DNA from 2 places in the Solibacillus cecembensis genome. Region 2 is predicted to be linked to the other one. Evidence: a T-box and tRNA genes for the amino acid it is inferred to sense, from the RefSeq annotation. Region 2 holds a T-box; the other holds one or more tRNA genes.
The links. The T-box of region 2 lies ahead of ileS (isoleucine--tRNA ligase). A T-box ahead of a tRNA ligase gene usually reads a tRNA of that ligase, here a tRNA-Ile.

Region 1: it has a tRNA-Ile gene. The T-box ahead of ileS (isoleucine--tRNA ligase) is inferred to sense a tRNA for this amino acid. The anticodon was not compared.

Annotation. Positions count from the first base shown of each region.
Region 1 is NZ_JBNNMF010000045.1:160-9,106, forward strand. It holds tRNA gene ACQKIH_RS21750 (tRNA-Val) at 1-26, shown strand, start outside; tRNA gene ACQKIH_RS21755 (tRNA-Thr) at 40-115, shown strand; tRNA gene ACQKIH_RS21760 (tRNA-Lys) at 122-197, shown strand; tRNA gene ACQKIH_RS21765 (tRNA-Gly) at 240-314, shown strand; tRNA gene ACQKIH_RS21770 (tRNA-Leu) at 321-409, shown strand; tRNA gene ACQKIH_RS21775 (tRNA-Arg) at 433-509, shown strand; tRNA gene ACQKIH_RS21780 (tRNA-Pro) at 532-608, shown strand; tRNA gene ACQKIH_RS21785 (tRNA-Ala) at 624-699, shown strand; tRNA gene ACQKIH_RS21790 (tRNA-Ser) at 711-803, shown strand; tRNA gene ACQKIH_RS21795 (tRNA-Met) at 843-917, shown strand; tRNA gene ACQKIH_RS21800 (tRNA-Asp) at 921-996, shown strand; tRNA gene ACQKIH_RS21805 (tRNA-Phe) at 1,009-1,081, shown strand; tRNA gene ACQKIH_RS21810 (tRNA-Ile) at 1,095-1,171, shown strand; tRNA gene ACQKIH_RS21815 (tRNA-Asn) at 1,178-1,252, shown strand; tRNA gene ACQKIH_RS21820 (tRNA-Glu) at 1,254-1,325, shown strand; gene ACQKIH_RS21825 (S-layer homology domain-containing protein) at 1,609-2,622, opposite strand; gene abc-f (ribosomal protection-like ABC-F family protein) at 3,030-4,670, shown strand; gene ACQKIH_RS21835 (S-layer homology domain-containing protein) at 4,878-8,573, shown strand; gene ACQKIH_RS21840 (AEC family transporter) at 8,685-8,947, shown strand, end outside.
Region 2 is NZ_JBNNMF010000001.1:244,231-253,177, forward strand. It holds gene ACQKIH_RS01305 (FIST signal transduction protein) at 1-1,071, opposite strand, end outside; gene ACQKIH_RS01310 (AzlD domain-containing protein) at 1,234-1,560, opposite strand; gene ACQKIH_RS01315 (AzlC family ABC transporter permease) at 1,557-2,279, opposite strand; gene ileS (isoleucine--tRNA ligase) at 2,376-5,141, opposite strand; T-box leader at 5,215-5,439, opposite strand; gene ACQKIH_RS01325 (DivIVA domain-containing protein) at 5,509-6,054, opposite strand; gene ACQKIH_RS01330 (YlmH family RNA-binding protein) at 6,150-6,938, opposite strand; gene ACQKIH_RS01335 (YggT family protein) at 7,059-7,316, opposite strand; gene ACQKIH_RS01340 (cell division protein SepF) at 7,353-7,862, opposite strand; gene ACQKIH_RS01345 (YggS family pyridoxal phosphate-dependent enzyme) at 7,875-8,543, opposite strand; gene ACQKIH_RS01350 (PRC-barrel domain-containing protein) at 8,619-8,858, opposite strand.

The DNA.
Region 1 (8,947 bases), on a different contig from region 2:
CGGTTCGAGCCCGTCATCCTCCACCATTTATTTCTAAATGCCGGTGTAGCTCAGTTGGTAGAGCAACTGACTTGTAATCAGTAGGTCGAGGGTTCGACTCCTTTCGCCGGCACCATTTAGAGAGCCATTAGCTCAGTTGGTAGAGCATCTGACTTTTAATCAGAGGGTCGAAGGTTCGAATCCTTCATGGCTCACCAGTTAATTTAATACATTGTCAGAATAAAAATTCTTAAGCATATGCGGAAGTAGTTCAGTGGTAGAACACCACCTTGCCAAGGTGGGGGTCGCGAGTTCGAACCTCGTCTTCCGCTCCAACATATGCCGGGGTGGCGGAACTGGCAGACGCACAGGACTTAAAATCCTGCGGTGAGTGATCACCGTGCCGGTTCGATTCCGGCCCTCGGCACCATTTTTATTTTAATAGATATTTTAGCGCCCGTAGCTCAATTGGATAGAGCGTCTGACTACGGATCAGAAGGTTGTGGGTTCGACTCCTGCCGGGCGCGCCATTATAAATTTAATTGACATGTTCGGAATGTAGCTCAGCTTGGTAGAGCACTTGGTTTGGGACCAAGGGGTCGTAGGTTCGAATCCTGTCATTCCGACCATTATTATCATTATATGGGGCCTTAGCTCAGCTGGGAGAGCGCCTGCCTTGCACGCAGGAGGTCAGCGGTTCGATCCCGCTAGGCTCCACCATATTTTATTTCGGAGGTATACCCAAGTTCGGCTGAAGGGATTAGTCTTGAAAACTAACAGGCGGGTTAAACCGCGCGGGGGTTCGAATCCCTCTACCTCCTCCATTTTTAGTAATAATTTTTAACAGAATAAAGTAATATTGTCGCGGGGTGGAGCAGTGGTAGCTCGTCGGGCTCATAACCCGAAGGTCACAGGTTCAAGTCCTGTCCCCGCAACCAAATGGTCCCGTGGTGTAGCGGTTAACATGCCTGCCTGTCACGCAGGAGATCGCCGGTTCGATCCCGGTCGGGACCGCCATTTTTTTATAATGGGTCAGTAGCTCAGTTGGTAGAGCATTAGATTGAAGCTCTAAGTGTCGGCGGTTCGATTCCGTCCTGACCCATCTCTTTTAAATGGGGCCTATAGCTCAGCTGGTTAGAGCGCACGCCTGATAAGCGTGAGGTCGATGGTTCGAGTCCATTTAGGCCCACCATATTTTTCCGAAGTAGCTCAGTGGTAGAGCAATCGGCTGTTAACCGATTGGTCGTAGGTTCGAGTCCTACCTTCGGAGCCATGGCCCGTTGGTCAAGCGGTTAAGACACCGCCCTTTCACGGCGGTAACACGGGTTCGAATCCCGTACGGGTCATAATAAAATACATTTTGTATTTAAAGCTGTATGTAAGCTCATAATTTGAGTTTACATACAGCTTTTTTGTTATCCAATTCCTAGGTATGGCATTACAATAACTGGATGATGAAAGCATATAACAGGTTAAGTAATAGATACAGTTAGTGAAGGAGATGTTTATTCAATTGATTGAACTATAAAGGTAAAATAGGAGCAAAATATTTTAAATATGGATAATGGATACTAGTGTGCTTGATAAAAAAGAAAAACCAGTAAGGATAAGTCCTCACTGGTTGCCATTTTATTTTACTTTTAATATGCCATTAAAGTTGGTTTCACGTTGACGTGAGCTGTCACAATCGTGTTCAATCGTTTTGATCGCATTGTTGTTTAGCTTTTGGAACTCAATGACACAGCGTTCACCAGCAACCGTTTCAGATAGCATCGCTTTTTTATCGGATATCACAGTTGCGTAACCTTGTACAAATCCCGTAGCATAGCCATCATATGTTTCATATTCTACGTAGAAATCCTTTTTAGAGGTAAAGGAAATCGTCAAATCCCGAAGGCTTGAATCGGCTTCTCCACGTCCGTATTTATAATAGTAGAAGTAGTTGCCATCCCAAGAGTTTTCTTTTGATACGGTTGACCAATCTTTACCGACTCGTAAGGAAGCATCCACAGTTTTGCGGGCAGCATTTGCTCTTACGTATAGCGGGAGAGCGTCTAAGTTTTCATAGCTATTCTCTGCATCCTCAGAAATATAGAAGTAGTTTTTGTTTTGTAAATTGTAGAAAAATGCAACGACTTGTGCGCGTGTTAAATTGTTCGAGGCACCGAAATATTTTGCTAAGTTGGTGTTTTCATATTTTGGATTTTGCCCACCAGAAATACTGTGGTCGAGTAAAAACTGAATGGATTGATTTAGCGTAGCATTGCCGTCTGCTACATGGGTAATTGCTTGTGCTACGAGACCACGGCTAACTGCACGTCCTCGAATATCATTATCAAAATATCCATTTATCGGTACTTGATAGGCAGCAAGTGTATTGTAGTAATGATCTGAAGCGGTTTCCTTTTTCGTGAATTTATTAAGTTCTTCTGAGACCGGTTCTAAATCAAAATAAGTAACTAAAATCTTCGCAAATTGCTGCTCAGTGACTGATTGAGTTGGGCGGAATGTGCCATCTGGATAGCCACCAATAATATCAAAATCATAGGCCCATTTAATCGCATCATATGCATAATGATGGGCTGGTACATCTTTAAATAAAGTTTTTGCAGCAGAACTCTTCGTATTAAATGAAAAACTCATAATCAAAATTAATAAAGTTAGAAAGTAGTAATGGTGTCGCCTCATGGAAAAGCCTCCTTAAAGTGATTAATCAAAATTGGTTTTATTTTACTGTAGCATGTTCCAAAAGTTCCCGCAATGATTGTCTCAGCTCATGACAACATCGTTTGAATTTGTTATAGTGAATTTATAAATGATCAAGGGAGTGACGGGTGGACGATGATTATCTAATCTTATTTTTGAGTAATTGAAAATTTTTTTCAAACAAAAAATAGGATTAGTATGCCCAAATTCCAATAATTTTGTATAAAAGACTTTTTGCTATGCGCTTTTTGGCGTCTTTTTATACAAATATGAACAGCAGCTAATCCTTCCAAATGAAAACTTTGGGGGGATTTTTTTCTTCCCAAATTGCGGAGGTAAGATATATGAGAGAATTATTGAAATTACAGCATGGAACGATGGAGTTAGCCGACCGAATTCTTTTCGAAAATGTGACTACTACAATAAAGCAAAGTGAGGTCATTGGTATTATCGGACGGAATGGAAGCGGGAAATCTACTTTATTAAATATAATTGCAGGAACACAAACATTTACGAGTGGTCAGCGAAAATGGCTTCAACCGGATGCCACTGTATATGTAGTGCAGCAAGAAGAACAGCATTTTCAGCCAGGGGAGATAATGGAAGAGGAAGCGGTGTTGCTCGCACAGTGGCAAGTGCCAGATGTTTCGTATGAGCTGCTGAGTGGTGGGGAACGATTGAAACGCCGATTAGCGAGGGGATTTGCGCAAAAGCCGCAAATTTTATTATTAGATGAGCCGACTAATCATTTAGATGTGGAAAGTATGCAAAATTTAATCGATCAAATTAAAACGTATCCGGGGACGATTATTGTTGTTTCACATGATCGGTATTTTTTGGATGAGGTGACGACAAAAATATGGTCATTGGAACAGCAGCAATTTATCGAGCAGCAAGGCAATTACTCGCATTATATGGATGTTCGGGAACAGCGTCGTCACACGCAGCAACGTGCATATGAAAAGCAGCAAAAGAAAATTGACACGCTGGAACAACAAATGGATGCGCTCACTTCTTGGTCGCAAAAGGCGCACCGTGATTCTACTAAGCAGGAATTTCCGAAAGAATATTATCGCACCAAGGCAAAACGTATGGATGCCCAAGTGAAGTCGAAGCGAAAAATGATTGAAAAGGAAATTGAGAAAAATAAAGTTGAGCAAGTGGCGAAAGAGCAATCGGTTAATTTTACATTGCAAGCGAATAGCAAGTTAGGAAAACGATTTTTACAGGCGAAAAATGTGTCAAAGTATTTTGGGGAGCGACGTCTTTTTGAGCAGGTTAATTTTACGATTTTGCATGGTGAGCGTGTGGCGTTAGTAGGGGCAAATGGAAGTGGGAAAACAACTTTTTTAAATATGGTTATAGGGAGAGAATCCTATGATGGCGAGCTGTCGTTTTCACCTACGACGAATATTGGCTATTTAACGCAGGAAGTATTTGATTTACCAGATCATCAAACGCCTGCAATGCTTTTTCATCGGGATAACTATGCAGACCGTGGCCTTGTGCAAAACTTAATGCGGCATCTTGGTTTTCAAATGGAGCAGTGGGAGGAACCGATTGCCCATATGAGTATGGGTGAGCGCGTAAAGTGTAAGCTCATGCAGTATATTTTAGAAAATCGGGATGTGTTGATTTTAGATGAGCCGACAAATCATTTAGATTTACCGTCACGAGAGCAGCTGGAGGCGACACTTGCGGAGTATAAGGGGACGTTGATTTTTGTTTCGCATGACCGATATTTTGTTGATAAATTGGCGAATATGCATTTGGTTATTCAAGATGGAGCGATTCAAAAGAGGGCAGTTGGTCAATCCAATACGCAAAAGGATACAAAGGAAGAGCAGCTATTGCATCTAGAAACGGCACGTCAGGAAGTGCTAGGGAAGCTAAGTTTCATGACGGCAAAAGATCCAAGCTATTCGGAGTTGGATACTCAGTTTTTAGAGCTGACAAAGCAAATTAATGCGCTTAAAAAAGGATGAATTTACGGAAGGTTGGATATTTCTAACCTTCCTTTTTTTGCGAATGGAAACACCCACGTAATGATGAGGAACAATCATAAAAGAAAATTCCAAATTTCATCCAATATGGTATTCTAAAACTAGTGATAAATGTCGATATAAAGAGTAATGACAATTATGTTTGTTTTAACGAATACATAAAGAAAATGAAGAGGGGCTGTTAACTAGATGAATCAATCTAAAAAAATACTTGCTGCAATGCTCGCAATTCCTGCGACGGTAATTGTTGCGGGACAAGTGCAGGCGGCGGAAGTAGTTCCGTTTGAAATTAAAAATGAATTTGTTGGGACTTCGACTTTTGCGGATGAAGTGAGTTTACCAACAATTACTGCTACAACAAGAGATAAGTTAAAAAGCGGTATTTTAAATGAGATGGATAAACTTACAAAAGGATTTACGATTACTTATACGGGAACGGATGTTGCAACGTATAAAACAGATATCGAAGCGATTTTTAAAGGTTTGAAAACGAATATAAACGGTACGACAACAACTGATACAGCTTCAATTGATAATACGATGTTGTACGGAATGTTTAATAATGTTCGTGTAAATCCTACGGAAACAGGTGATGGTACAGGTTCAGTGGAATTAGCGTTTTCTTTTAATTACTTTGCTACTCCAGAAGAATTGAAAAACCTCGACGCATCAGTAGATAAATTGCTAAGTACTACAGGTGATTCCATTTTATTGAATATTAATACTGATGCAGGAAAAGTAAAAGCAATCCATGATTATACAATTAGGAATTATTATATTTCATCAACTAATCATAATGTCGGGAAGTTTTTATCAGATAAAAATGGTTCTGCTCATATGTATGCACTTTGGACGTACAAGCTTTTAAAGAAAGCAGGATTAGAGGTTCGTTACGTATCAGGAAAGTCTGATAGCAACGAGCTACATTCATGGAATTTAGTACAAGTGAACAATGGGGGAAAACAGGAATGGTATCACTTAGATGTTGCTGAAAATGATAATTCAATTAAAGATAGTACAAATATTAAATACCGTTACTTCTTAGCGGATAATACAACGATAGGTAGTAAAATTGATTATGGTGCAAATGGTATTGATATTACGCAGTGGGGAAAAGCTTTCAAGGCATTTGAAAAAATTGAAAATCCCGTTCAAACGGATAAAGCCATGTATTATGCTGATGGGAAAAACAATGCAGAAATCAAAGAGCTTAAATTAGATAATCTATCTGGAACACCAACAACAATTGATAAGGACGCAAAATCCGGAGTTGGAAAGATACTTTATTATAAACATACAACAGGCGACAGTACGACAATTGATATAGAGTATTTATATTTTATTAATGACGCAGATAACAAAAATTTATATCAATATGATATTAATACTAAAAAGTTACAGTTAATAATAAAGGAACCAATTGACTCGATTTCAATAAAAGCGGACATGCTAGAATATACAATAAAAGGTTCGAAAAAAGAGATTGATTTAAATGAATTAAAGAATTTTGATAGACAAGAAGTAGATAAGGTCATAGATGCGATTAATGCTTTAAACTATAATTACACAAGTTTCGGTGATTTAGAAAGTGCCGTTGCATCAGCCGATAGTGCATTTGTTGAGCTAAAGGGTAAGCAAGTATTAATCCCAGATAAACTTAAAGAAAAGCTAGTGGAATTTAATAATACAGTTGGAAAAATTCAAGACATTCAAGATAAAATTAATAAGTTAAATATAGATTCTTCTAGGGAAGATATTTTAAAAGTAAGAGCTGAATGGAACAAACTTAATTCTAATTCAATCTATAGGGGTTTTGTTAATGACTCTAATTTACTTGATCAAGAAAAGCGAATTGAAGCTAAAGATTTAGAGGAACGTATCCAAAAAATAATCGAAGCAATCAATGGTTTATCAGATACCTCAACATATGCCGAGGTAAAACTAGTATATGATCAATATATCGCGCTTGCTGATGCTAAATCACAAGTTACAAATGCCGCAATACTCGAAGCATTATGGGCAAAGGTAGGTACAGAGAAAGCTGCCATCGACCGCGTCAACAAATTAATCAAGGACCTTAACTCAAAATCAACAAAAGATCAAATTCAAGCAGCTCAAGATGCATACGACGCATTGCCTGAATCTTCACGAGCATTAGTAGTGGACTATGAAAAAATTGCACAGCTATTGGCAGAGCTCGATGGTAAGGAAACCGAACTTGCTGACAAAGAAGCGGCTCGTTTAGTAGAGGAAAAGATCCTTGCACTGAATGATGAATCTACGCCAACAGCCATTGCAGAGGTGCGTGCGGCATACGAAGCGTTAAATGAAAATGCGAAAAAATTAGTGTCCAAAAAGATGTTAGATTTACTTGTCTCTTATGAAAATAGCATGAAAGAACAGACGGACCAGGCGAAAAAAGAGGCGCAAGTCGTTATTGACCGCATTAATCGCATTACAAATAGCTATACAGAAGCTCAAATTAAAGATGTTCGACTGGCGTATAATGCGCTTAGTGATTTGGCGAAAACGTATGTAACGAATTTACAAAAATTAATCGATGCGGAAAGAAATATTTTATATCAAAATACCGTTGTTAAAGAGGCAAAATTACAAGCTGCAGCATTTGATGCCTATATGGCGAATATTAGTCGTACCTCGTCCACAGCGGAAATTGCGAAGGCGCGCGCGTATTATAATTCATTATCTTATGAGGCGAAAAGACATGTCAAAACGTATGAAAAATTACGTCGCCTTGAAACGATGTGGAATGACCCAGATTATTTAGGGTTAATTTTTACGTACTATCCAGATTACATTAACGCGATTAAACCAGGGGGCATTGAACTAGAGAAACCTAAGTATGACTCGTTGTATATTCCAGATGATTCGAGTTCCTTTGCTTATTCACAACCAGATACGACGTGGTCACCATATGAGGAAATGGCTTATTATAACGGTCGATATACGACAAAGATTGAGGCTTCACAAGTTAAGAATGTAGCAGATAAGACGATGATGTTGACAGCGGAAGGAATCGAACTATTAATTCCGACAGCGGATATTAAAGGGACATCTGCAGCGGTTGGAGTGTCTATGACTGTAGACAATGATAAATTAATTATTAGCTTTACAGAAGGACAAGCGGCGCAAGTGTTTTCAGACTTTGTCGAGATTCGAATCCCAATGCGTACATTAGATGGGACTTCATCAATGGCTGTGCAACGTACCGATAATAATGGGACAACACCAGCAAGCTATAAAGTAGAAGGCTCTAATTTTGTTATTCGCACAAAAATAGGCGGGACTTTTACAGCGAGCAATAGCAAAACAACGTATTCGGATTTAGCATCAGCGAGCACGAGTGCGTCAGGTATTCGTGAATTAGCGAAGCGCGGCATTACGTATTCAACATCAGGTAAGTCAGTCATTCCGAATAAAAGTGTGACACGTGCTGATGTTGCGACATTACTTGCGAAAGCGCTCGATGTTTCAAGTACGAAAGCGACAAAATATAACGATTTAAAGTCGACGGTATCTTCAAGCTATGTACAAGGCTTATTAGAAGCAGGTGTTATGAGCGGAGTGACGGCGCAGCAATTTAGTCCGCATAGTGCAGTGAGTCGTCAGGAAGCAGCGATTATCATAGCCAATATGTACCGCTATTTAAATCAAGATTTGTCACTTGCTTATAATGAATTAAAGACAAATTTTAGAGACGTTTCTCATTTAACATATGAAGCGCGTCAAAGTATCGCGATTTTGGAATTATTCGATGTTGTGGATGGCACTGCTTCAAGTCAATTTAATCCAGAGCAAAAGTTAACGAGAGCACAGTTTGCCGAAATGTTATACAAGGCATTAAACGCAATCGAGTATTTATAATCTTCACTACAAAAGCACAGCGGTTTATACGCTGTGCTTTTGCATTTGTAATTGTCTAATCATATAATATTATATAGAAGAATATGGATATATTTTTAGGGAGGTTGCGTTGTGGAATATTTATCAATGATTTTTTTCAAAATTGTTGCGCCTATTTTAATACTGCTTTTCATTGGCGCAATTTTGCAGAAGAAGTTCAATTTTAATTTAAAGGCATTGTCCCATTTAATTACGTATTGCTTCATGCCAGCAGCGGTCTTTATTAATATTTATGAAACGTCGATTGAAGTAAGTGTAATCGGGCAAATTACACTCTTTATCGTACTTTTTATGGGGAGTCAAATGCTATTGAGTCACTTGTTAGCGAAGGTCCT
Region 2 (8,947 bases):
ACCATAACTTGAAAAACCACATAAATTTGGCAAAACACTTAACTGCGTATTCAACTTTGAAAACAGTTGCTCATTTTGAAATTGGACTTTACGTAAAATGCAGTTACACCCTAATACACCATGTAACTGTGTAAAACGACCACTAAAATCAGCAATCGTTTTTTCCATTTCAAGCACTGGATTTTTTGGCTCTAATATATCAACGATTGCTCCCTCATACACCTGGCAATAAAACTCAACCTCTCCTGAAGACTTCACTTGAAATGGGGAGGCAATTAAAAAATCCTGATTAAATTTCCGCCCCAGTGGATGTAATGCAAAATGCTTTCCTAAGTCATTTTTAGGAACCTTTAGTAACTCCGCATAAACTTCCGCAGCTGGTCGATTGTTCATTTCATACACAATCCGTTTTTCTGCATCCGCTTTTGTTATTTTGACTTGTTTTCCCGTACTTTTAAATATATTTTCTTTATAAATATAAAAATCTACAACAGGCTTTAAAAAGATTGCCGCTCCACCAGTTGATGTTATTTCACCATTAACACTAACTTTCGTCGTCACAAACTTCGCATCATCACCTGCTGTACCTCCAAAAATCGGAAATCCATCGTAGTGAAAGATTGAATTCACGACTGACAACATCTTTTCTTCCCCAGCCTTTAAGCCGACTGGAAAAACAAATCCAAGCCCTTCTTTTTCAATCGTCTTTGATCCAACTTGTATGCCGATTGATTTTGCCGCCTGCACTAAATTTCCCCTATCGAAAATTGGATACTTCACGATATCCTTCATCAAAACAGCTTGTACTTTACCAAATTCCCCAGAAAAACTTTGCGCTGACAAACTGTATTCACTATAACCTTGTGGCCCAATTTCACCCGTTGTTGTAACACCGACAATTTGAGCTTGTGGATACTTTTGTTTAAATAATTCTGTTAGTTTTTCGAATGAGTAAACTGTACTTGCAAAAAACAAAACGAAGCCTGGTTCTTTATGTAAATTACGCGCTATCTCTTCCACTGCTTTTTCTGGCTGACGCGTTGTCGTTAACGTTGAGTAAATATAATCCATCGATGATCCCCTCCTACAAAACTGTATTCCCCACATTTTATTATTTAAAAAAATTATAACATATATCATATTTCAAATTTAATTCACTGAATGCACTCTAAAAAAAGACCCACCTAGCGATAAAACTAAGTAAGTAAGTAAGTCAGTCTCCCAGTGAATCATTTAGCTAAAGAAAAAACGGAGCGCAGCCATCGTTATCACTCCCGCAACAACTGTTTTTGACAAGCTTTTCGTCACTAATGCAACGAGTAAAGTTGGAATAAACGCGCACAAATGAAGCCAATCAATCGTCACTAGTTGCGCTTCTTTCACAAACATCCCTTCAATAACAAGCGCTGATAAAATACATACCGGTATGTAAGCAAGCCATCTCAACACAACATCAGGCATTTTGACGTTTTTCACAAAAACAAACGGTAAAATTCGCGGCAACCAAGTGACAACTGCACAACCTAAAATAACAAGTACAATCCAAATTGTCGTCGTCATTTTTCAGTCACCACCCCAATCGTCGCTACTGCTAACGTGGACAATAATACCGCTAAATGTCCCGGCACAAAATACAATAAGCCGTACATGCATACAACCATATACACGATTAACTTCAAGTAATGCATAAGCTTCGTTTTTGGAATGCTCGCTAATGTTAAAATTAATAAAGCGACGAACATCGCTACAAGGGCATAATCCAACCCCCATTTCTCTGGATTCGGCAACCATTGGCCAACAACCCCACCAAATGTACAAGCGGCAATCCACGTTGTATAAGCCGTCACATTTAAACCATCCATCCACTTGCCACCGAGACGACCTTCCTTACTTGCAGCCACAACAGAAACCCCAAACGTTTCATCCGTTAATAATGTGCCAAAGCCGATGTTTCGAAGAGTCGAATGCTTTGTAAAATACGGCGCAATTGTTAAGGACATTAATAAATGACGAAGGTTTACAATAAAAATCGTCGCGACAATCGCCGTTACAGGTGCACCTGCTAAATATAAACCACAAAAAATAAATTGTGCCGAACCTGCATATACAAGTACCGACAATAAAAAAATTTCCAATACAGAAATACCTGATGCAATGCCAACAACCCCAAAGGCTACCCCAATACTTATATAACCTAATAACGTCGGAACACAGTCTTTTACACCTTGCATAAAGGTATCTGGTGTATAAGAATTCGACTGGATCTGTTCATTTCCCATTCAAAATCCTCCTAATGAATCGTCTATCTTTTCAGATAACTGAAAATATGTAGAAAGAACGCCATTGCCAAATCGACAATAGCGTTCTCGTTCATGTTATACGTAATAGTTCTCTACCACATCCGCACAACGCTTACATAATGTAGCATGTGCTTCTACTGCACCAACTGTTTCAGTAATTGTCCAGCAACGTTCACATTTTTCACCGTCTGCTTTTTCAACAACAAGTGCTGTTTTTTCTAAAGCTAGGCTGTTTGCCGGTGCATCTTCTTTGCTACCTGCAACTATAAATTGTGAAACGATTGACAGCTGTGCAAAGTCAATTTTTTCATCATTTAATAATTCAGCTGTTTCGCTATCTGCATAAACTGAAATTTTTGCTTCTAATGATTTACCAATCGTTTTCGCATTACGTGCTTCTTCTAATGCTTTTAACACTTCATTACGAACAGCAATTAATTTCGTCCATTTCGTGCGTAGTTCAGTAAAGTTCGCTTTTTCGTCCACTTCAGGGAAGTCCATTAATTGGATCGATTGCACTTTACCTTCTACTTCTACATACTCCCATAACTCTTCCATCGTATGAGGAATCATTGGTGTTAATAATTTTAATAACGCCATTAATGTATCGTACATAACTGTTTGCATTGCACGACGGTTTTTATTATCCGTACCCTCAATGTATACAACATCTTTCGCGATATCTAAGTAGAATGAAGAAAGCTCGATTGCTACAAAGTTATTCACTGTTGAATACACCGTTGAGAAGTCATAACGGTCATATGCTGCACGAATTGTTTTCACAACATCTTGTAAGCGCATATACATGTATTGATCCATCTCACGTAAGTCTTCATAAGCTACACGGTCTGTTGCAGCATTGAAATCTGTTACGTTGCCGTGTAAGAAGCGCAATGTGTTACGTACTTTACGGTATGTTTCAGAAACTTGCTTTAACATATCCATTGAGATACGTACGTCCGCTGTATAATCTACTGATGCTACCCACATACGTAGGATATCCGCACCGTATTGATTCATTACTTTTATTGGATCAATTGTATTACCAAGTGATTTCGACATTTTGCGTCCTTCACCATCTAATACGAAACCGTGTGTTAATAACCCTTTATATGGTGCATAACCGTTAATCGCAACCGATGTGATTAATGATGAGTTGAACCAGCCACGGTGTTGGTCAGAGCCTTCTAAATACAGGTCGGCAGGATATTTCATACCGCGCTCAACAAGTACACCTTGGTGTGACGAACCTGAGTCGAACCAAACGTCCATAATGTCATTTTCTTTCGTGAATTTACCGTTCGGGCTACCTGGATGTGTAAAGCCTTCTGGTAATAATTCATTAGCTTCTTTTTGGAACCAAATATTTGAACCGTGCTCACGGAATAATTTCGAAATGTGCGCGATTGTTTCTGGTGTAATGATTGGTTCATCGTTTTCTGCATAGAAAATTGGAATCGGAACACCCCATGCACGTTGACGAGAAATTACCCAATCTCCACGGTCACGAATCATATTATAAAGACGTGTTTCGCCCCATGCTGGTGTGAATTCAGTCGCTTTTACTGCACCTAATAATTCATCACGGAACATTTCCACAGACGCAAACCATTGTGGTGTTGCACGGTAAATTACTGGTTTTTTCGTACGCCAATCATGTGGATAAGAGTGCTTGAATTTCGATACATTTAACAATGCACCTTCTTCTTTTAGCTTCTCAACGACAATCGGGTTTGCTTTTTCATAGAATAGCCCTTCAAATCCTGGCGCTTCATCTGTATAACAACCACCGTTATCTACTGGAGATAATACTTCTAAGCCGTAACGATTCCCAATTTGATAATCGTCTTCACCATGTCCAGGTGCTGTATGAACACATCCTGTACCTGCATCAGCCGTTACATGATCTCCTACCATTACTAATGAATCACGCTTGTAAATTGGGTGCTCTGCAACAAGCATATCTAGTTCTTGCCCTTTTACTTCTTGAACGATTTGTACATCTTCCCAACCAAAAGTAGTTGATAATGTAGCCAGTAAATCTTTCGCTACGATGTATTTTGAACCATTTGTTTCTGCAACGACATATGTGAATTCAGGATTCACTGAAATACCTAAGTTTGCTGGAATTGTCCAAGGTGTTGTCGTCCAAATAACAAATTTTGCATCTGCTGGCACGACATTTTTAGCATCTTTAATGCCGAAAGCTACATAAATTGAATACGACTCAACATCTTTATATTCGATTTCCGCTTCAGCTAAAGCCGACTCAGAAGATGGTGACCAATAAACAGGTTTTAAGCCTTTGTAAATATAGCCTTTTTCCGCCATTTTACCGAATACTTCAATTTGACGCGCTTCAAATTCAGGTTTTAATGTAATATATGGGTTTTCAAAGTCACCGCGTACGCCTAAACGTTGGAATTGGCCACTTTGGTTCGCGATTTGTTCATATGCATATTTTTCACAAAGCTCACGGAACTCTGCAATCGACATTTCTTTACGCTTAACACCTTTATTTGTTAAAGCTTGCTCGATTGGCAAACCATGTGTATCCCAACCCGGAATATAATCAACATAATAACCTGTCATCGATTTTTGACGGTTAATCATATCTTTAATTACTTTATTTAATGCGTGACCTACGTGGATATCACCATTTGCATATGGAGGGCCATCGTGTAATACGAAGTGTGGGCGACCTGCTGTACGCTCTTTTACTAATTTGTTAATATCCATTTCATCCCACTGTGCTTGAATTTGTGGTTCTTTCGTCGGCAAGCCACCGCGCATTGGGAAATCTGTTTTCGGCATTAATAATGTTTCTTTATACTCTACCATTTTAAAAAGCCTCCTAAAATAATTTAAATGTAAACACCTGTTATAAAATACAAAAAAGCCCCTCATCCCTATGGAAAGGGACGAGGAGCATAACTCTCGTGGTACCACCCTAATTTTGCAATACATCATATTGCCTCATTAGACACTGTAACGTCGTGTAAAACGAAATAGCTTACTAAAAATTTCAGCTATTTAGCTCGGGAGTGATTTTCTGTTAAACTTGCTTCGTTCGAGCTTTCACCATCCTCGAATCGCTTCACCACAAATGTAAACATACTGTCTCCGTCTTTGCCTTTGTTGCAAATTGCATCTCATTAGTTATTTTTCAGTATATGAAAAGGACTATCAGAATGTCAAGCACAATTCATTAATACGTTAATTTTCCTTCTTTTAACATGTCACCTGATTCTTCAGGACGGTTGTGATCTTGGATTTCTGTAAGATCTACATCATATTCTAGTAGATGGTCCCAATCATCTGTATTCAACAAGTCTAATTGCGCTTCAACGAGCATTTTAAAACGATTGCGGAAAACTTTCGATTGTTTCTTTAATTCATCTATTTCAATCGTCACTTTACGCGCTTTTGTCATCGCATCATTTACAATACGATCCGCATTTTTTTCCGCTTCTCTTACAATTAGCTTTGATTCTTTTTGAGAGTTGCGACGGACTTCATCAGCAGCCTCTTGAGCTACAACGATTGATTTTTGTAATGTTTCTTCCAGTGAACTATAATGTTTCATTTGTTCTGACATGGATTTTACTTTGTCTTCTAACTCTTTCTTTTCACGTAAAAGAATCTCATAATCTTTAATAATTTGATCTAAAAATTCATTTACCTCGTCTTCTGCATAACCACGGAATCCACGTGTAAATTCTTTATTATGTATATCAAGAGGTGATAATGGCATATCGTTCGACTCTCCTTTGCACGAATGTATTTAAAACTTATTATAATGGTTTCTACGTTGAATAACATCAAGTTTTCGTAAATAATGCTGGTAATTTATAGTTTTTGCTCTAATCGTCCTATTTGCAATCGGATCTTGTCCTTTTTTGTTCGACCTTCTGTCATAATTATTTTCACTCTTCCGAAGCCCCGAGCAGAAATAATATCCCCTTCTTGTAATTCAAAAGAGGTCGATTCTCGTACAGTCCAGTTTACTTTCACTTTACCCGAACTGATTAAATTTTGTGATTTTTGGCGCGATATATTGGCAACCGTTGCTAAAACCACATCTAAACGCATAGAAGAAACCGTATAGGAACTTTCAATCCATTGCTCTTCATTTTGAAGTAAGGGTACAGTTGATTGGATTTCCTCAACATGCACCTTCACTTTACCAATACCTGTTAAATTTGCACGAACATAGTCCACAATTTCCGTAGCCATTGTAAATTGCACCGTATTTTCAGCTAGACGAATATCGCCAAATTTACTACGATCTAACCCTATCGATAATAACGCACCTAGTACATCTGGATGTTTGATTTGAACAAATTTAGATGGGTAATTGATTGTATAGCACGCAATTTGAAAATCTTCCTTCGTCGCTTGAAAATAAGAAGGTGCAATTAGCATTCGCTGTCTTTCGGCATTTTCAAAAAGCCCATCAGTAAAAACATGGAGGTCCTCTGATTGATGGGTGATTGCCTCGACAATAAATCGTTGCCTTGGATCAAGGAAATCTGTTAACTTCGGGGCATAACGATCCTCCACTTCACGTTGCCATCCGATAACTTGTTCGATAAACGGCTGCTCATCTTTCCGAAAATGTTGAATTACATGCTGCATAAAATCACCTTCCCCTAGTTTTATTTATGTATACCTTCTCACCCAATCGATTTTGCACGAGTGATGTATTCTAATCATATTAAAAAGAACCCCCCTACATTAAAGCAGAGGGATTACATCTTAAAGAAAATATCCAAGTACGATGTATACACCTTGTTGGATGAACATAAGTGCAAATAGTCCAACGATTGGAGAAATATCAATCATACCAATTGGTGGAATAAACTTACGGAAAAAGCCTAAATACGGTTCACATACTGTCTCAAGGAATTTCCCAACAGCTGACTCTTGCAGCGCCGGTATCCAAGACATCAATATGTAACCTATGAGCATAAATCGATATACGAGAAATGCTGTTTCTACTAATGTATAGATCATAGTTTTTTATACCTCTCTACTTAAAAGATTACTCGATTATTCAAACACAAAATTCGATATTTCACCAGATACTTCTACATTTTCAGGAGTACATAGGAATATATCTGTTCCGATACGTTGAATGTCGCCACCTAAAGCATACACTGTTCCGCTTAAAAAATCGATTATTCGCTTCCCTTGATCACGATCAATACGTTGCAAATTAACAACAGTCGCTCGTTTATTTTTTAACTGCTCTGCAATATCTTGTGCTTCTGCATAAACTCGCGGCTCTACTAATACAAGTTTCGAATTCTTTAATGAAGTCGCAGCTTGCAAACTTACGACATTATTTGGAATATCTACTTCACTATTGCGTATTTGCGGCTGAATTTTTCGTTCTTTTTTCATACGATTTTGGATAACCTGCTGCGGCATCTGTTCTTGCTTTGATGATGAAACAGGCTTAGGAGCAGGTTGTTGCTTTGGTGTCGCTTGACCTGGAGCTTGTTCATCTTCCATATCTTCTAGGTAGAAGAATTTGTCGAAAATATTTTTTATGCTCATATTACTTCCTCCTTAGCCAACAAGAGCTGTTCCAATTCTCACAAATGTCGCACCTTCTTCAACTGCAATCTCATAGTCATTTGACATGCCCATCGACAGTTCTGTACATGGTACATTCGGTAAACATAATTGTACAACTTCCTGTTGCAACTGTTTTAACTCACGGAAAACTTGGCGGATTACCTGCTCATCTTCTGTAAAGGGCGCCATCGTCATTAATCCTACAACTTCAATCTTTGTAAACGATTGTAGCTGTTTTACAAATTGTAAAGCTTGCTCTTTAGTTAAGCCTTGCTTAGAATCTTCGCCCGAAACATTTACTTGAACAAAACATTTCACAATAGTTGTTGAACGTTTTTCTATTTCTTCGGCTAAACTTAAGCGGTCTAATGAATGTAAGTAATCAATTTGTGCAATAACCTGTTTTACTTTGCGTGTTTGTAATGAACCGATATAGTGCCATTCCACATCAGAATGAATCGCTTCTAGCTTTTTTGCCAAACCTTCTGGGCGATTTTCACCTAGATGAGTAAGTCCTGCTGTAATCGCTTCTTCTGTACGTGTTACATCTACTTCCTTTGTAACAGCAATGATCTTCACTTCTTGCATTTGATTTGTTCGTAGCTTTGCATTTTCTATTTGTTTTTGAATGAATTCTAATTTTTTTTCTATTTTCGTCACTTTTTTCCCAACTTTACAACAATAGTTTCTTTCATTGTATCAAGGGCGAACATAATTTTCAATGAATAGCGCGACCTATTCCTCGCTTGTTTTTACGAGAATAACATCTTTCCCGACTGTGAGTATATGACTAAATGAGACTTTCCTAGTACTCTCTTCCCCTTGAAATAGGTGATAAAACTTTTTTGGCGTAGCAATAATAAACGCTAAAATGATTCCATCCTTTTCACAAACCTCTGCATCTACAATGTAGCCAATAAACTTTCCACTTGATGCCTCAATAATCTCTTTTTCCTGCACAGATGAAAAACGCATTTTCCCATCCTTTCATTTCAATCAAATGCAACTTGAATTCAACATTATTCATAGGATACAATTAAAAAACACAACAAGATCAAGTTAGA